2 regions of the Streptomyces sp. YS-3 genome follow, and region 1 is predicted to be linked to the other one. Evidence: riboswitches for the same ligand, from Rfam matches in the RefSeq annotation. Region 1 holds a riboswitch; the other holds the start of a gene.
What was found. Region 1 has a riboswitch for thiamine pyrophosphate ahead of thiC (phosphomethylpyrimidine synthase ThiC). Riboswitches for the same ligand answer to the same signal wherever they lie in the genome.
Positions count from the first base shown of each region.

Region 2: it holds a riboswitch for thiamine pyrophosphate, as region 1 does, so the genes downstream of both, thiO (glycine oxidase ThiO) here and thiC (phosphomethylpyrimidine synthase ThiC) in region 1, are expected to answer to the same signal.

Region 1 covers NZ_JBJHPC010000143.1:5,872-13,070, reverse strand. The annotation lists partial or broken gene ACJA3G_RS14705 (metallophosphoesterase) at 1-467, shown strand, start outside; gene ACJA3G_RS14700 (hypothetical protein) at 640-1,485, shown strand; gene thiC (phosphomethylpyrimidine synthase ThiC) at 1,684-3,462, opposite strand; TPP riboswitch at 3,455-3,589, opposite strand; gene ACJA3G_RS14690 (YibE/F family protein) at 3,661-4,995, shown strand; gene ACJA3G_RS14685 (SsgA family sporulation/cell division regulator) at 5,054-5,491, opposite strand; gene ACJA3G_RS14680 (IclR family transcriptional regulator) at 5,588-6,358, opposite strand; gene ACJA3G_RS14675 (DUF5326 family protein) at 6,547-6,765, opposite strand; gene ACJA3G_RS14670 (cupin domain-containing protein) at 6,918-7,199, opposite strand, start outside.
Region 2 covers NZ_JBJHPC010000140.1:799-8,039, reverse strand. The annotation lists gene ACJA3G_RS14460 (phytoene desaturase family protein) at 1-1,054, shown strand, start outside; gene ACJA3G_RS14455 (hypothetical protein) at 1,097-1,972, opposite strand; gene metF (methylenetetrahydrofolate reductase [NAD(P)H]) at 2,043-2,960, opposite strand; gene thiE (thiamine phosphate synthase) at 3,057-3,713, opposite strand; gene ACJA3G_RS14440 (Rv2175c family DNA-binding protein) at 3,787-4,152, opposite strand; gene ACJA3G_RS14435 (NAD(P)/FAD-dependent oxidoreductase) at 4,139-5,416, opposite strand; TPP riboswitch at 5,557-5,670, shown strand; gene thiO (glycine oxidase ThiO) at 5,668-6,864, shown strand; gene thiS (sulfur carrier protein ThiS) at 6,861-7,076, shown strand; gene ACJA3G_RS14420 (thiazole synthase) at 7,080-7,241, shown strand, end outside.

The DNA of each region.
Region 1 (7,199 bases):
ACATGGACCGCCTCCAGGACGTCCATCTGCAGTGGATGTCCCGCCTCGACGCCATCGAGCAGGAGGACGGGCATCTGCTGATGCACTCCGACACCACCGCGTACCTGGACTACGGCGACTCCATCGAGGCCGTCAACGACACCGTGCACGCGCTGCTCACCCGCAACGACGCCGACGAGTGCTGGGATCTGTTCCGCAAGTTCACCAAGCGCTTCGCCTTCCGCGACGAGGCCGGCCCGCAGGCCGCACGCGAACTGCTCTCGGCGTACGGCGGCCAGCGGGTGGTCCACGGACACAGCCCCATCCCCTACCTCCTGGGCGAAGTGGGCACCGAAGACGGCGAGGAAGACTCCCGTCCGGTCGTGGAAGGTCCGCATGTGTACGCCGACGGTCTCGCCATCGCGATGGACGGTGGGGTGACCATGGCCGGAAAACTGCTGGTCGTGCAGTTGCCTCTGCATGACTGACGCGTAATCGGGAAAGCACCGGCTCGTGCGGTGGCAAGGTGATTTCGGAAACACCCTGTCACCCCGTGCCGTAACCGCTCTACCATCGGCTTATCCGTAGCAGGCTCTCCTCCGTTTCCGCCCGATTGCCCGTTCGTCAGGCGGGCTTTCCGGCCCTACGGAGCATCGGGGGATGCACATGAACAGCGCTCCGCACCTGCTGACCGAGGACCGCCCGGAGTTCGAGCGGATCCTCGACGACGCACTGCGCACCGCGCCCGACCGGCCCGAGCTGGCCGGTGTAGGAGTACGGCTCAACACCGAGCAGTTGCGCACCATGGTGCTCAACGCGGGTGCCCTCGTCTCGGCCGCCGCGGCGGCCGAGTACGACCACTACGTCAGGGTGCGGGAGGAGCTGCGTGCGCCCTCCACGCCTGCGCTCACCTCGGAACGCGGCTCCGTGATGACGCCGCCGGTGGTGGACAGCCCGGATTCCACCTCGGGAGCGGGCGTCGGCGCGGTCGTCGCGGTGCTCGCGCCGGTCCTCGCCGGAACCGCAGCCGCGATCTTCCTGCTGGTGGGTTACATCCTCAAGATGCTCGACCCGCAGCCCGCCTTCGCCAACACGTTACTCACCGCGGGCTGGTTCTTCGGCGCCCTCACCGCAGCCGCGATACTCGCCGCCGCGGTCAGCCTTCTGACGACCGCGCTACGCAATGGGTCCACCCAGGTCGTCGCCGAGCCGGAGGAGGGCGAGGGGGGCGACGAGAGAGCCCAGGAGGTCTCCCGGGCTCGTGAGGCATGGCGCCATGCCCTGGTGGAGCGGGGTATCTACCCGTTCCTGCGCGAGGCGCTGGCCGACCCCGGCTCCGGTCGGGGCGCGTCGGCGCGCCGCACACCGGGCCGGATGCCCAGGCTCGGCTACGACCGGCCCGACTTCGACAGTCCGGGCGATCCGTCCTCGGGGACCCGGCCCAGCTTCACCAGTCCGGACTTCACCAGTCCCGACTTCGGGGGCCCCGACCACCAGCCGGAGTGAGCGGCTTGAGGGCGCTGTGTTTCACGTGAAACCAACGGAGTTACGACGCCCCGTACGTTTCACGTGAAACCACGGCCCGCGCACGGGACTCTCGTCGCGTGTATGGCCGTGGTCGCGCTGGAATCCCCCTACGCATGTTTCACGTGAAACACAGCTCCCCAACGGGCCCGTGTTTCACGTGAAACGTATGTGCGTACGTCAGTCCGCGATCGGCAGATAGACGCGGTTGCCCGCCGCCGCGAACTCGGCGGACTTCTCCGCCATTCCGGCCTCGATGTCCCCCGCCGCCAGATCTCCGCCGTGCTCACGCCGGATGTCCTGGGAGATCTTCATCGAGCAGAACTTCGGCCCGCACATCGAGCAGAAGTGAGCGGTCTTCGCCGGCTCCGCGGGCAGCGTCTCGTCGTGGAACTCCCGGGCGGTGTCCGGGTCGAGGGCCAGATTGAACTGGTCCTCCCAGCGGAACTCGAAGCGGGCGTCGGAGAGCGCGTCGTCCCACTCCTGCGCGCCCGGGTGTCCCTTGGCGAGGTCGGCCGCGTGGGCCGCGATCTTGTAGGTGATGACGCCCGTCTTCACGTCGTCGCGGTTCGGCAGGCCCAGGTGCTCCTTGGGCGTGACGTAGCAGAGCATCGCGGTGCCCCACCAGGCGATCATCGCGGCGCCGATGCCCGAGGTGATGTGGTCGTACGCGGGGGCGACATCGGTGGTCAGGGGGCCGAGCGTGTAGAACGGCGCCTCCTCGCAGATCTCCTGCTGGAGATCGATGTTCTCCTTGATCTTGTGCATCGGGACATGGCCCGGGCCCTCGATCATCGTCTGGACGTTGTGGCGCTTGGCGATCGTGTTGAGCTCGCCGAGCGTGCGCAGTTCGGCGAACTGCGCCTCGTCGTTGGCGTCCGCGATGGAGCCCGGACGCAGGCCGTCGCCCAGGGAGTACGTGACGTCGTAGGCCGCGAGGATCTCGCAGAGCTCCTCGAAGTTCTCGTACAGGAACGACTCCTTGTGGTGCGCCAGGCACCATGCCGCCATGATCGAGCCGCCGCGCGAGACGATGCCGGTCTTGCGGCGCGCGGTGAGCGGCACGTACCGCAGGAGCACCCCGGCGTGGACCGTCATGTAGTCGACGCCCTGCTCGGCCTGCTCGATGACCGTGTCCTTGTAGATGTCCCAGGTCAGCTCCTCGGCCCGGCCGTCGACCTTCTCCAGTGCCTGGTAGAGCGGCACCGTGCCGATCGGGACGGGGGAGTTGCGCAGCACCCACTCGCGGGTGGTGTGGATGTTGCGGCCGGTGGAGAGGTCCATGACCGTGTCGGCGCCCCAGCGGGTGGCCCACGTCATCTTGTCCACCTCCTCCTCGATGGAGGAGGTGACGGCGGAGTTGCCGATGTTGGCGTTGACCTTCACCAGGAACCGCTTGCCGATGATCATCGGCTCGATCTCGGGGTGGTTGATGTTGGCGGGGAGCACCGCACGTCCGGCCGCGATCTCCTCGCGGACGACCTCGGGGGAGACGTTCTCGCGGATCGCGACGTACTCCATCTCCGGGGTGATCTCGCCCCGGCGGGCGTACGCGAGCTGGGTGACGGCCTGGCCGTCGCGGCCCCGGCGCGGCTGGCGCGGGCGGCCCGGGAACACCGCGTCGAGGTTCTTCAGTCCGCCGCGCGGGGAGGTGTGCTTGATGCCGTCGTCCTCGGGACGAACGGGCCGGCCCGCGTACTCCTCGGTGTCGCCGCGCGCGATGATCCAGTTCTCCCGGAGGGGAGCGAGGCCGCGACGGACGTCCGTCTCGATGGTCGGATCGGTGTACGGACCGGACGTGTCGTACAGCGTGACGTCCTTGCCGTTGGTGAGGTGCACCTGGCGCACCGGCACCCGGAGGTCGGGGCGCGAGCCCTCGACGTACCCCTTGTGCCAGCCGATGGACTTCCCGGCCTCGTTCTGGTTCGAGGCAGGCGTGCGTGCGTCCTGAATGGTCATGAGACCTACTCCCTACGCCGGCATTACCCGGTAACAGGTTCGGCGGTCGGCGCAGCCGCTTCCGTACGGTTCGTACGGCTTTCAGCGCCCTCTCAGCCCGGTGCTCCGAGCTCCCGCGTGTGCAAAGGTGCCACCACGCTAGCGTCATCCCCAGCGCGCTGAACAGAGGGGCCCCGCCGCTGTTGCGATGATCGGGTGGTGACGTCAGCAGAGCAGCACCCCGAAGGCTCCCCCGGACCTCCGCCCGGCCACGCCCATGGGCACACGCACAGCCACGGTCCCGCGACACCGGTCTCCAAGCATCTGCGCAAGGTGATCGCCGCTGTACTGATCCCGTTCTCCATCGCGGTGCTCGTGGGTCTGGCGGTGTTGTGGCCCGGCGGTACCCCTTCCCATCAGCGCACCGGGGTCGGCTTCGACCGCCAGACCCAACAGGCCAAGGTCGTCGCCCTCCAGAAGCTCGACTGCAAGTCGGTCAACGCCGGTCAGACCCCGCCGGCCGGAGACACCTCGCCCCCCGGCGGCCAGGAGGGCTCGCACGCCCGGCAGGGCCAGTGCGCCAAGGCGACCATCGAGGTCACCAGCGGCAAGGAGAAGGGCCGCACCTTCACCGAGATCGTCCAGCCGGACGCCCCGCGCCAACTCCACAAGGGGCAGGGCGTGATCGTCGCGTACGCCCCCGACGCCCCGCACGACCTGCAGTACTCGGTGACCGATGTGAACCGGCGGTTGCCGATGGCGCTGCTGGCCGGCATCTTCGCGCTCGTGGTGGTGGTCGTGGGCCGGCTGCGCGGGGTGATGGCTCTCGTCGCGCTGATCGTCTCGTTCGCCGTACTGACGCTGTTCATCCTCCCGGCGATCCTCCAGGGCTCCAATCCGCTGCTGGTCGCCGTGGTCGGGTCGAGCGCGATCATGCTGATCGCCCTGTACATGTGCCACGGTCTCTCGGCGCGTACGTCGGTCGCCGTACTCGGCACACTGGTCTCGCTCGTCCTGATCGGGCTGCTCGGGTCGCTCTTCATCGGCTGGGCCTCGCTGACCGGCAACACCGACGACAACACCGGTCTGATCCACGGGCTCTACCCGGACATCGACATGTCGGGTCTGCTGCTGGCCGGCGTGATCATCGGCTCGCTCGGGGTGCTCGACGATGTGACGGTCACCCAGACGTCGGCGGTGTGGGAGCTGCACGAGGCCAACCCGAGCATGGGCCCGCGGGGGCTGTACCGGGCCGCCATCCGGATCGGCCGCGATCACATCGCCTCGGTGGTCAACACCCTTGTCCTGGCGTACGCGGGTGCGGCGCTCCCGCTTTTGCTGCTGTTCTCGATCGCCCAGAGCAGTGTGGGGACGGTGGCCAACAGTGAGCTGGTCGCCGAGGAGATCGTCCGGACGCTGGTGGGTTCGATCGGCCTGGTGGCGTCGGTTCCGGTCACCACGGCCCTCGCGGCGCTGGTGGTCTCCGCCGACCGCCCGGCCGTGGCGACCCGTGGGCCGGGGCGGGGCGGCCGGGGCCGACGACGCAAGAAGTAGGCCCCGGCACGGGTCCCAGTCCAGAGCCGGACGCCTGACCTGGCCAACTGGGCTGCTCTCAGCCCGCGTTCTGCTCCTCCGCCAGGATCCGTCCCAGCGCCTCGTCCAGATGTCCGTCGAAGTCGCCGGTCGCGCGCTCCTGTCCGAGCGGGACGAGCTTGTCCGAACGGTCGAGGAACGCCACCAGGGGACCGGCGCCGGCCCGGAAGTTCGCCCGTTCGCCGCCCACCTGGAGGTGGATGTGGACGTCGCGGAGCTCCTCGCCTCCGGCGGGCTCGATGCGCACATCGCCGTCGCCCGTGGGGCTGTTGATGCCGTCGAGCAGCAGTTCCCGCCCGAATGTCCAGGTCACGGGTTCATCGCCGGGGAGGTGGAAGGTCATCCGGACCGCGTAGGGATCATCGGCGCGGTAGGTGAGCTCCACCGGGATCCTGAAGGAGAGCTCATCGGAGACGAGAAAGCTCATCATGACCTCTGCCAGGACCTCACGCATCATCTACCCCGCTGTAGCTGAAATGGCCAGTAATGGTCCATCCTGGCCCTCTTGACGCCATCGTGCTGGAAGCACTACCGGATCACAAGGAGTGAGTTTTCAGATACTGATAGAGAAGGCCAGTGAGCTGAGGAGACGACCCACTTCGCCACGCAGTTGCTCGATGGCCGGAATTAGGCGTTCTTGCTGGTGAAGCGGGAGAGAGATGGCCATCGTCGCGGCTCCGGACCCGGCTGTGATGGGGATGGCTGCGCAGACCGTGCCGAGGGCATACTCCTGTCTTTCGACCATCGGTTGCATACGCTCCGTAGCCGCGAGGCGGTCCAGCAGGGCACGGCGGTCCCGTACGGAATAGGGCGTGATCGAGCGGACCGGGTGGCGGTCCAGATGGTCCTCACGGGCCTTCTCGTCGAGCTGGCTCAGCAGGCACTGCCCGATGGCGTGCGCGTGCCCCGTCTCCCGGAAGTCGGCCCACTCCTCCACCGCCGGGGCCGACGGCGTGTCGGCCACTCCGGCGATCTCGATCTCACCTTCGCGGTAGACCGCGAAGTACACCGGGACCCCGATGGCATCCCGCCACTCCGCGAGGGACCGACTGATCTTGGTGCGACGATTCTGCATGGCCCCACCGCTCGCCAGCCGCTCGGCTGCCTCACCGAAGACGAACACGCCGTGCTCCCGGCGCAGATAACCCTCGTGGGTGAGGGTGCGCAGCAGGTGGTACGCGGTGGGGAGCGGCAGCCCGGCCTCCCGGGCCAGTTGTTTGGCGGGGGCGCCGTCCGCATGGGTTCCCACGGCCTCCAGCAGGCGCAGCGCCCGCTGGACCGAACCGATCAGGGTAGGGACACCGGCGTTCGCAGCCGTGGCCACAGGTCACCCCCAGGCGTGCTGACGGGCGAGGAGCCCGCCCGAGGCAGCAGAGGTTTTCACCTTAACGGCCGCCTCCGGCGCCATGAGGGGTTTGGCTTCCGCGTCCCTCAGCCGGGCTAATCCCGGGTCGTTCTGTACGAGTGCTGTGCCGTCGTGGGACCGCACCCGTACCGAAGGCGCGCCGTCTTCTACCAGTCGCCGCGCGAGGACGTGGAGGACATGAACCGCCTGACGACGTAGATGAGACCGCCGACCAGGGCCACGAAGACCAGCACCTTGAAGAGCAGTCCGAACAGGAAGCCGACCACGCTGGCGATCAGACCGCCGAATACCACCAGGGCGATGACGGGCACGGCGACCCACTTCACCCACCAGGGCATCCCCGCGAATATCTCCCGTGCCGCCATCGTCCTTACCTCTTCCGTACTCGTGAATCTCCTGGAGTCTCGGGCTGCTGCCTCCGACACCCTCGATGCTAGGGGCGCGAGGGTGCCGAACGGGGCCGCCGCAGCCCTTGCTCTCCCCTGACCGGACCCCTAGGGAGAACCAGGGGCCGCCCTCAGCTCTCAGGCGGAGAGAACACGACCAGAACCCGCAGGTCCTCGGCGATGTGATGGAACCGGTGGGCGACTCCGGCCGGCACATAGACGACGCTGCCGCGCGCCACCTCGGTGGTCTCCAGACCGACCGTGACGGACGCCCGGCCGCTCACCACGAAGTAGATCTCGTCCTGGGCGTGCGGCTGCTGCGGGTCGTGGTCGCCCGCGTCCAGCGCGTACAGCCCTGCCGACATGTTCCTTTCCCGCAGAAACTGCAGGTACGCGCCATCGTTCGCGGCGCG
Region 2 (7,241 bases), on a different contig from region 1:
GGCCCGCGACCCCTATCCGGCGCTCAGGCAGCGCCGGCTGCTGCGCTCCCCGCGCCAGGCGTCCACGCTGGCGGAGGTCGGCGCCTGGGAGCTGGACGATGCCCGTCTGGCCGCGCTCCTGACGAGCTACGCGCTGGCGGAGGGCCTGGACCCGCGCACCGCTCCGGCGAGCGCCGCCCTGCTGCCCTACCTGGAACAGAGCTTCGGCAGTTGGTACGTGCGCGGCGGTATGCGGGAGCTGGCGCGCGCGGTGTACGAGCGGTGCCTGAAGCGGCGCGTCGCCTTCGTCTTCGACGCCGAGGTCACCGGGATCGTCGAGAAGGACGGCCGCGCGGCGGGCGTCGAGCTCGCCTCGGGTGAGGTGGCGGAGGCGGACCATGTGGTCCTCGGCGCCCGGCCGAGCACCGGTTCGGGTCCCCTGCGCGGGCGCGAGCCGTGGCGGTCCGGCGATGTGCGCCCGTCCGCCGGCCTGGCCCCCGGGAGGTTCACGGTGCTGCTCGCCCTGAGCGGCGGGCGCCCGTCCGACGCGGTGCACCGCACGGTCGTCCACTCCCCCGACCCGGCCGCCGAGGCGGAGGCGGTCTTCACCACCGGCCGTCCGCCGACACCGCCGACGGTCACGGTGCTGCGCCCCGACGACCCGGCCACCCGCCCGGACGACGCCCACGAGGCGGTCACCCTGACCGCGACGGTGCCCCCGCAGGGCCCGGTCGACTGGACCGACGAGCAGACCCGCGAGGGGTACGCGGACACGCTGGTCCAGGCAGCCGCGGCGGCCGTCCCGGGACTGGGCGAGCGCGTCCTGTGGCGGGTGGTGCGCACGCCCGCGGACACCGAGGCCGAGACCGGCTCCGAGGGCGGCTCGGTCCCGGCGCCCTCGCTGGCCGGGGCCGGTGCCACCCGGCTGCACCCGGGCAACCGCACAGGTCTGCCGGGGCTGTATCTGGCGGGCGGCTGGGCCCACCCCGGCGGCGGGCTGGCGCACGCCGGGATGTCCGGGGCGCTGGTCAGCGGTCTGATCGTGGAGGGCGACGACTTCCGCGGCTCGCAGTGAGCGCCAGGACAGGGCGGGTCGCCGGGCAGCCCCGGCGATCACTCAATAGCGGTACGGCTGCTGTTCGTTGAGGTAACCGGATCCGGTGCCGCCGCCCGTCCCGTTGCCGTACTCACCGCTGTACGGGTACGGCGCGGGCTGCTCCTCGCCGTAGGGCTGGGGCTCGTTGTCGCGCTGTTGCGGCACCCAGACCCCGCCGGGCGGGGTGTCCATGCCGTAGTTCTGGGCGTAGGGGTCGGCGTAGGCCTGCTGGGGCGCGGCATAGCTGTCGTAGCTGCCGTAGCCCTGGGTGGTGCCGCTGCCGATGTACGGGTCGGAGTACGCGGCGTAGCTCTGCTGACCGCTGTCCGTGCCGTAGTCGTACTGGCCCGCGTACGGGTCGGCGAACTGCTGCTGTCCGGCGTCGAATCCGGCGTACTGCTGCTGGGCGCCCGCGGGGGCGGTCTCGCTGTAGACGCCGTACTGGCCGGTGTCGTCGGGCAGCGGCTGCGGCTCGTAGACGGACTCTCGCGCGGCGCTCGTCGCCGCGTCGGCGACATCTTCCGCCGGGGCGCCCTGCGGGGCGTCGCCCTCGCCGTCCTCGTACCGGACGCCGGAGACCTGGAGCACCGGGTCCTTCAGCGGGGCCGCGCCGCCCGAGCGGCGACGGCGGCTGGCACCCGGCCTGCCGCCGACCGCCCACCCCGTGGAGAAGCCCCGGCGGAAGGAGAGGGTCACATAGGTCTGGCCGACCGCGAAGGCCAGCGCGCCCAGGATGATCACGAACACCGACGGCAGAAGGACGCCGAGGACCACGCCCATGAAGCCCGTGAAGGCCAGCAGCCGCCAGCGCAGCCGCGCCTTGTACTGCAGGAGCACTTCGCCGAGCAGCCAGAGCGCGACGACGCCGAACGCGATGTAGAGGACCGCCCAGCCCATGTACGCCCCTCTCCCAACGGCCGCCGCCCCCCTTGTCGGGACGGCCGGCCGGTACACCGGATGCGACTGATCAGGGCTGCTGGTGCAGACCCAGATTCTCGTAGATCTCGAGTGTCGCCGTGGAGTTGTTGAGGGTAATGAAGTGCAACCCGGGTACGCCATCGGCGAGCAGCCGCGCGCAGAACTCCGTGGCGAACTCGATGCCAATGGAGCGTACAGCGGCCGGATCGTCCTTGACGGCGAGGATCCGCTCTTTCAGCTCGGGCGGGAACTCGGCGTTGCTGAGCTGGGGCAGCCGCTCCAGCTGCTTCACGCTGGTCACCGGCATGACCTCGGGAATGATCGGGGTCGTGCAGCCCGCCTCGGCGGCCTTGTCGCGCAGCCGCAGATAGCTCTCGGGGCGGAAGAACATCTGCGTGATGGCGTAGTCCGCGCCGGCCCGGCACTTGTCGACGAAGTGCCGTACGTCGGTGTCCCATTCGGTGGAGCGCGGATGCATCTCCGGGAAGGCCGCGACGCCGACGCAGAAATCGCCGGACTCCTTGATGAGGCGGACCAGGTCGGCGGCGTAGGTGACGCCCTCGGGGTGCTTGACCCAGTCGCCCATCGGGTCGCCGGGCGGGTCGCCCCGGACCGCGAGGATGTTGCGGATGCCGACGTCCGCGTACTGGCCGATCATGTTGCGCAGCTCGGCCACCGAGTGGCCGACGGCCGTCAGATGGGCGACCGGGGTCAGCGTGGAGTCGGCGGCGATCTGCTCGGTGGCCTTGACCGTGCCGGAGCGGGTGGAGCCGCCCGCGCCGTAGGTCACGGAGACGAAGCTCGGGGCCACCGCCTCCACCCGGCGCAGCGCGTTCCAGAGGTTGCGCTCGCCCTTCTCGGTCTTGGGCGCCCAGAACTCGAAGGAGTACGTCGTCTCACCGGTCGCGAGCATCTCGCGCACGGTGCGTGCGTGGTCCGTCCTGGTGGAAGCAGTGCCAAGGGCCATACCCGCAGGTTAGCCAGGCCCTGGCAGTCCCCCAACAAGACGAGGGTAAATTGTCCGCATTGTCGGACTCTTGTCCATCCTTCGGACAACCGGCCGCTAGCGGGCCACCAGACGTTCACGTATGCGCCCGGCCAGGTTCGCCGTCGCCTCGGCGGGGTCGTCGGCCTCGGTGATCGCGCGGACCACCACGACCCGCTCCGCGCCCGCGTCCAGCACCTGGTCGAGGTTGGCGGCGTCGATGCCGCCGATGGCGAACCAGGGGCGCCCGGTGGCGAGGGAGGCCGTGTAGCGCACCAGGTCGAGACCCGGGGCGTGGCGGCCCGGCTTGGTGGGGGTGGGCCAGCAGGGGCCCGTGCAGAAGTAGTCCACGCCGGGTTCGACGGACGCCGCGAAGGCCTCCGCTTCGGCGTGGGTGGAGCGGCCGATCAGGACCTCGTCGCCGAGGATCGCCCGGGCGGCCGGCACGGGCAGGTCGCCCTGGCCCAGGTGCAGCACGTCGGCGCCGATGGCGTGCGCCACGTCGGCCCGGTCGTTGACCGAGAGCAGCTTGCCGTGCCGGCGGCAGGCGTCGGCGAAGACGGCGAGGTGCTCCAGCTCCTCGGCGGCCTCCATGCCCTTGTCCCGCAGCTGGACGACGTCCACGCCCGAGGACAGCACCGCGTCCAGGAAGGCGGGCAGATCGCCCTGGCGCCTGCGCGCGTCCGTGCAGAGGTACAGGCGGGCGTCGGCGAGCCGCTCACGGGCCGTGGGCATGAAGGTCCCCCGTGGGATGCGGTGGGGCGCGGACCGGGTGGACCGGTCCGCGCCACACCTGTTGGCGATCAGGTCAGACGGCGAGCGCCTGGGCGCGGCGCTTCACCTCCGTGCCGCGATTCTCGCTCAGGGCCTCGGCGGGGGTGCCGGGCAGGGTCGGGTCGGGGGTGAAGAGCCACTCCAGCATCTCCTGGTCGGAGTAGCCGTCGTCCCGCAGGAGGGTGAGGGTGCCGCTGAGGCCCTTCACGACCTTGTCGCCGTCGATGAAGGCGGCGGGCACCTGCAGCGTCCTGTTCTCACCGCGGCGCACGGCGATGAGCTGGCCCTCCTTGACCAGCTGCCGCACCCGCGTCACCTCGACATCGAGCATCTCCGCGATGTCGGGAAGGTGGAGCCAGGCGGGGACGAGTGCATCGGTTTTCGCGTCAATCTCGGTCACGGGACAAGCGTGCCATCCCGGGCTGACACTCGGTAGCCGGAGGTCGGCCGACTGCCGCCTTGAGGGGGACGGACGGGTCGGCGGCGCGGACCGGATCCAGGCTCGCACCTGCCTCGATGAGCTTGCGGCCCTGCGCCAGATCGCGCGGTCGGCCGACGGCCAGGAGGGCGACGAGCACCCCCTCGCGCAGCCAGCAGACCGACCAGGCGGCGCCCGCCGGGTCGCCCCGCCACAGCAGCCGGTCGGCCCCGCCGTGGTGACCGGCGTACTGCACGAACCTGCCGAACTGCTCGGACCAGAAGTACGGCACCGGGTCGTACGGCAGGACCGCCTCGCCGACGATGTCGGCGGCCACCGTGCGCGGCCCCTGGAGCGCGTTGTCCCAGTGGTGGATGAGCAGCCGTTCGCCGTAGCGGGCCGAGGGGAAGGAGGCGCAGTCGCCGACCGCGTAGACGTCCGGCAGCGAGGTGCGCAGCCGGTCGTCGGCGGTGACCGCGCCCTCCGCCCCGCGTTCGATGCCGGTGCCGGCCAGCCAGTCGGTGGTGGGCCGGGCGCCGATGCCGACGACGACCGCGTCGGCCGGCAGGCGGCGGCCGTCCGTGAGGACGACGGCCCCGGGCTCGACGGTCGCCACGCGCGCGCGGGTGAGCAGCTCGGCGCCGCTCTCCGCGTACCAGGCGGCCATCGGCTCGGTGACCTCGGCGGGCAGCGCGCCCGCGAGCGGGCGGTCCGCGGCCTCGACGACGGTGACCGCGCAGCCCGCCTCGCGCGCGGCCGTGGCGAACTCGGCGCCGATCCAGCCCGCCCCGACGACCACGACGCGCCGCCGCGCGGCGAGCACCGCGCGCAGCCGTGCGGCGTCGTCGAGGGTGCGCAGCAGATGGACGTCCGGCAGGTCCTCGACGCCGGGCAGGGTGAGGGGTTCGGCGCCGGAGGCGATCACCAGGGCGTCGTACGGGACGGGTCCGGCCGCGGTGTCGATCTCGTGCTCACGCGCGCGTACGCCGGTGACCCGCTCGTCCAGGCGCAGCCGGACGCCGAGGCCCTCGAAGTCCACCTCGAAGGCCGAGCCCTCGGCCTTGCCGAGCAGCACCGCCTTGGAGAGCGGGGGCCGGTCGTAGGGCTGGTGGGGTTCGGCGCCGATGAGGGTGATCGGGCCCGGGAAGCCCTGTTCGCGCAGGGCCACCGCGGTCTGGACCCCGGCCATGCCCGCGCCGACGACCACCACGTGCCGCTGTTCCGCATGCGTCTGCTGTTCGCTCACCCGATCACCATAAGCATCTGACGAATCGTCAGGCAGCCTGGCCCGGATGCTCCCTACTGCCGATGGGCCGCTGGGGTTAGTCTGGCCGACGTACCGCCCGCACTCCCGAGGCCCCGGCCGAAGGACGCGCGGCGGCACCACAACCATCTCGCGGGAGCCCGGACGCACCGGGCTGAGAGGGAGGCTGCGGCGGCCTCCGACCGTACGAACCTGATCCGGGTCATGCCGGCGAAGGGAGGGGCTGGACGCCCATGCATTCATCCCGAAAAGGGGCAGTTCCCCACGGGTCGGACGTGCTGGTGATCGGCGGCGGCATCATCGGCCTCGTCACGGCCTGGCGGGCGGCGCGGCGGGGCCTGCGCACCGCGCTCGCCGACCCCGCGCCCGGCGGCGGCGCCGCCCAGGTCGCGGCCGGCATGCTCGCCGCCGTCACCGAGCTCCACTACGGCGAGGAGACCCTCCTCGGCCTCAACCTGGCCTCCGCCCGGCGCTACCCGGACTTCGTGGCCGAGCTGGAGGAGGCGAGCGGCCTCACCACCGGCTACCGCGCCTGCGGCACCCTCGCGGTCGCCCTGGACGCCGACGACCGCGCCCATCTGCGCGAGCTGCACGCGCTCCAGCAGCGCCTGGGGCTCGACTCGCAGTGGCTCACCGGGCGCGAGTGCCGCCGCCTGGAGCCGATGCTGGCCCCCGGCGTGCGCGGCGGCCTGCGGGTCGACGGCGACCACCAGATCGACCCGCGCCGCCTCTCCAGGGCCCTTCTCGCGGCCTGCGAGCGGGCCGGGGTGGAGTTCCACCGCGCCTGGGCCGAGCGGCTCTCGGTGGTACGCGAGCGGGCCGCCGGGGCCGTCCTGGCCGACGGCACCGCGCTCGCCGCCGATCAGGTCGTCCTCGCGGCCGGCAGCCTCAGCGCCCGGCTGGCCGGGGTCCCGGAGGAGCTCCGCCCGCCCGTACGCCCGGTCAAGGGCCAGGTGCTGCGGCTGACCGTGCCGCCCGCGTACGCCCCGTTCCTGTCCCGCACGGTCCGCGCGGTGGTCCGCGGCAGCCACGTCTACCTGGTGCCGCGCGCCGACGGCGAGCTCGTCGTCGGCGCCACCAGCGAGGAGCTGGGCTGGGACACCACGGTCACCGCGGGCGGCGTCTACGAACTGCTGCGCGACGCGCACGAGCTGGTGCCCGGCATCACCGAACTGCCGCTCACCGAGACCCGCGCCGGGCTGCGCCCCGGCTCCCCCGACAACGCGCCGCTGCTCGGCCCCACCGCACTGCCCGGTCTGCAGCTGGCCACCGGCCACTACCGCAACGGGGTGCTGCTCACCCCCGTCACCGGCGACGCGCTGGCGCACGCGCTGGCCACCGGCGAGCTCCCCGCCGAGGCACGCGCCTTCACCCCCCGCCGTTTCACCTCCGCCCCCGCGGAGTCCGTACCGCAGGAGCTGACCGTATGACCGCCTCCCCGACGACCGTGTCCGTGAACGGCGAGGCGCGCGACCTCGCCGCCGGCACCACCCTCGACGCCCTCGTCGCCACCCTGACGCCCGCGCGCGCCGGGGTCGCCGCCGCCGTCAACGAGACGGTGGTGCCGCGCGGCCGGTGGGCCGCGACCACGCTCGGCGACGGTGACCGCGTCGAGGTCCTGACCGCCGTGCAGGGGGGCTGAACCATGGCCGACGACCTGTTCACCCTCGGCGGGACGACCTTCGGCTCGCGGCTGATCATGGGCACCGGCGGGGCGCCGAGCCTGGACGTCCTGGAGCGCTCGCTCGCCGCCTCCGGCACGGAGCTGACGACGGTCGCGATGCGCCGCCTCGACCCGACCGTGCAG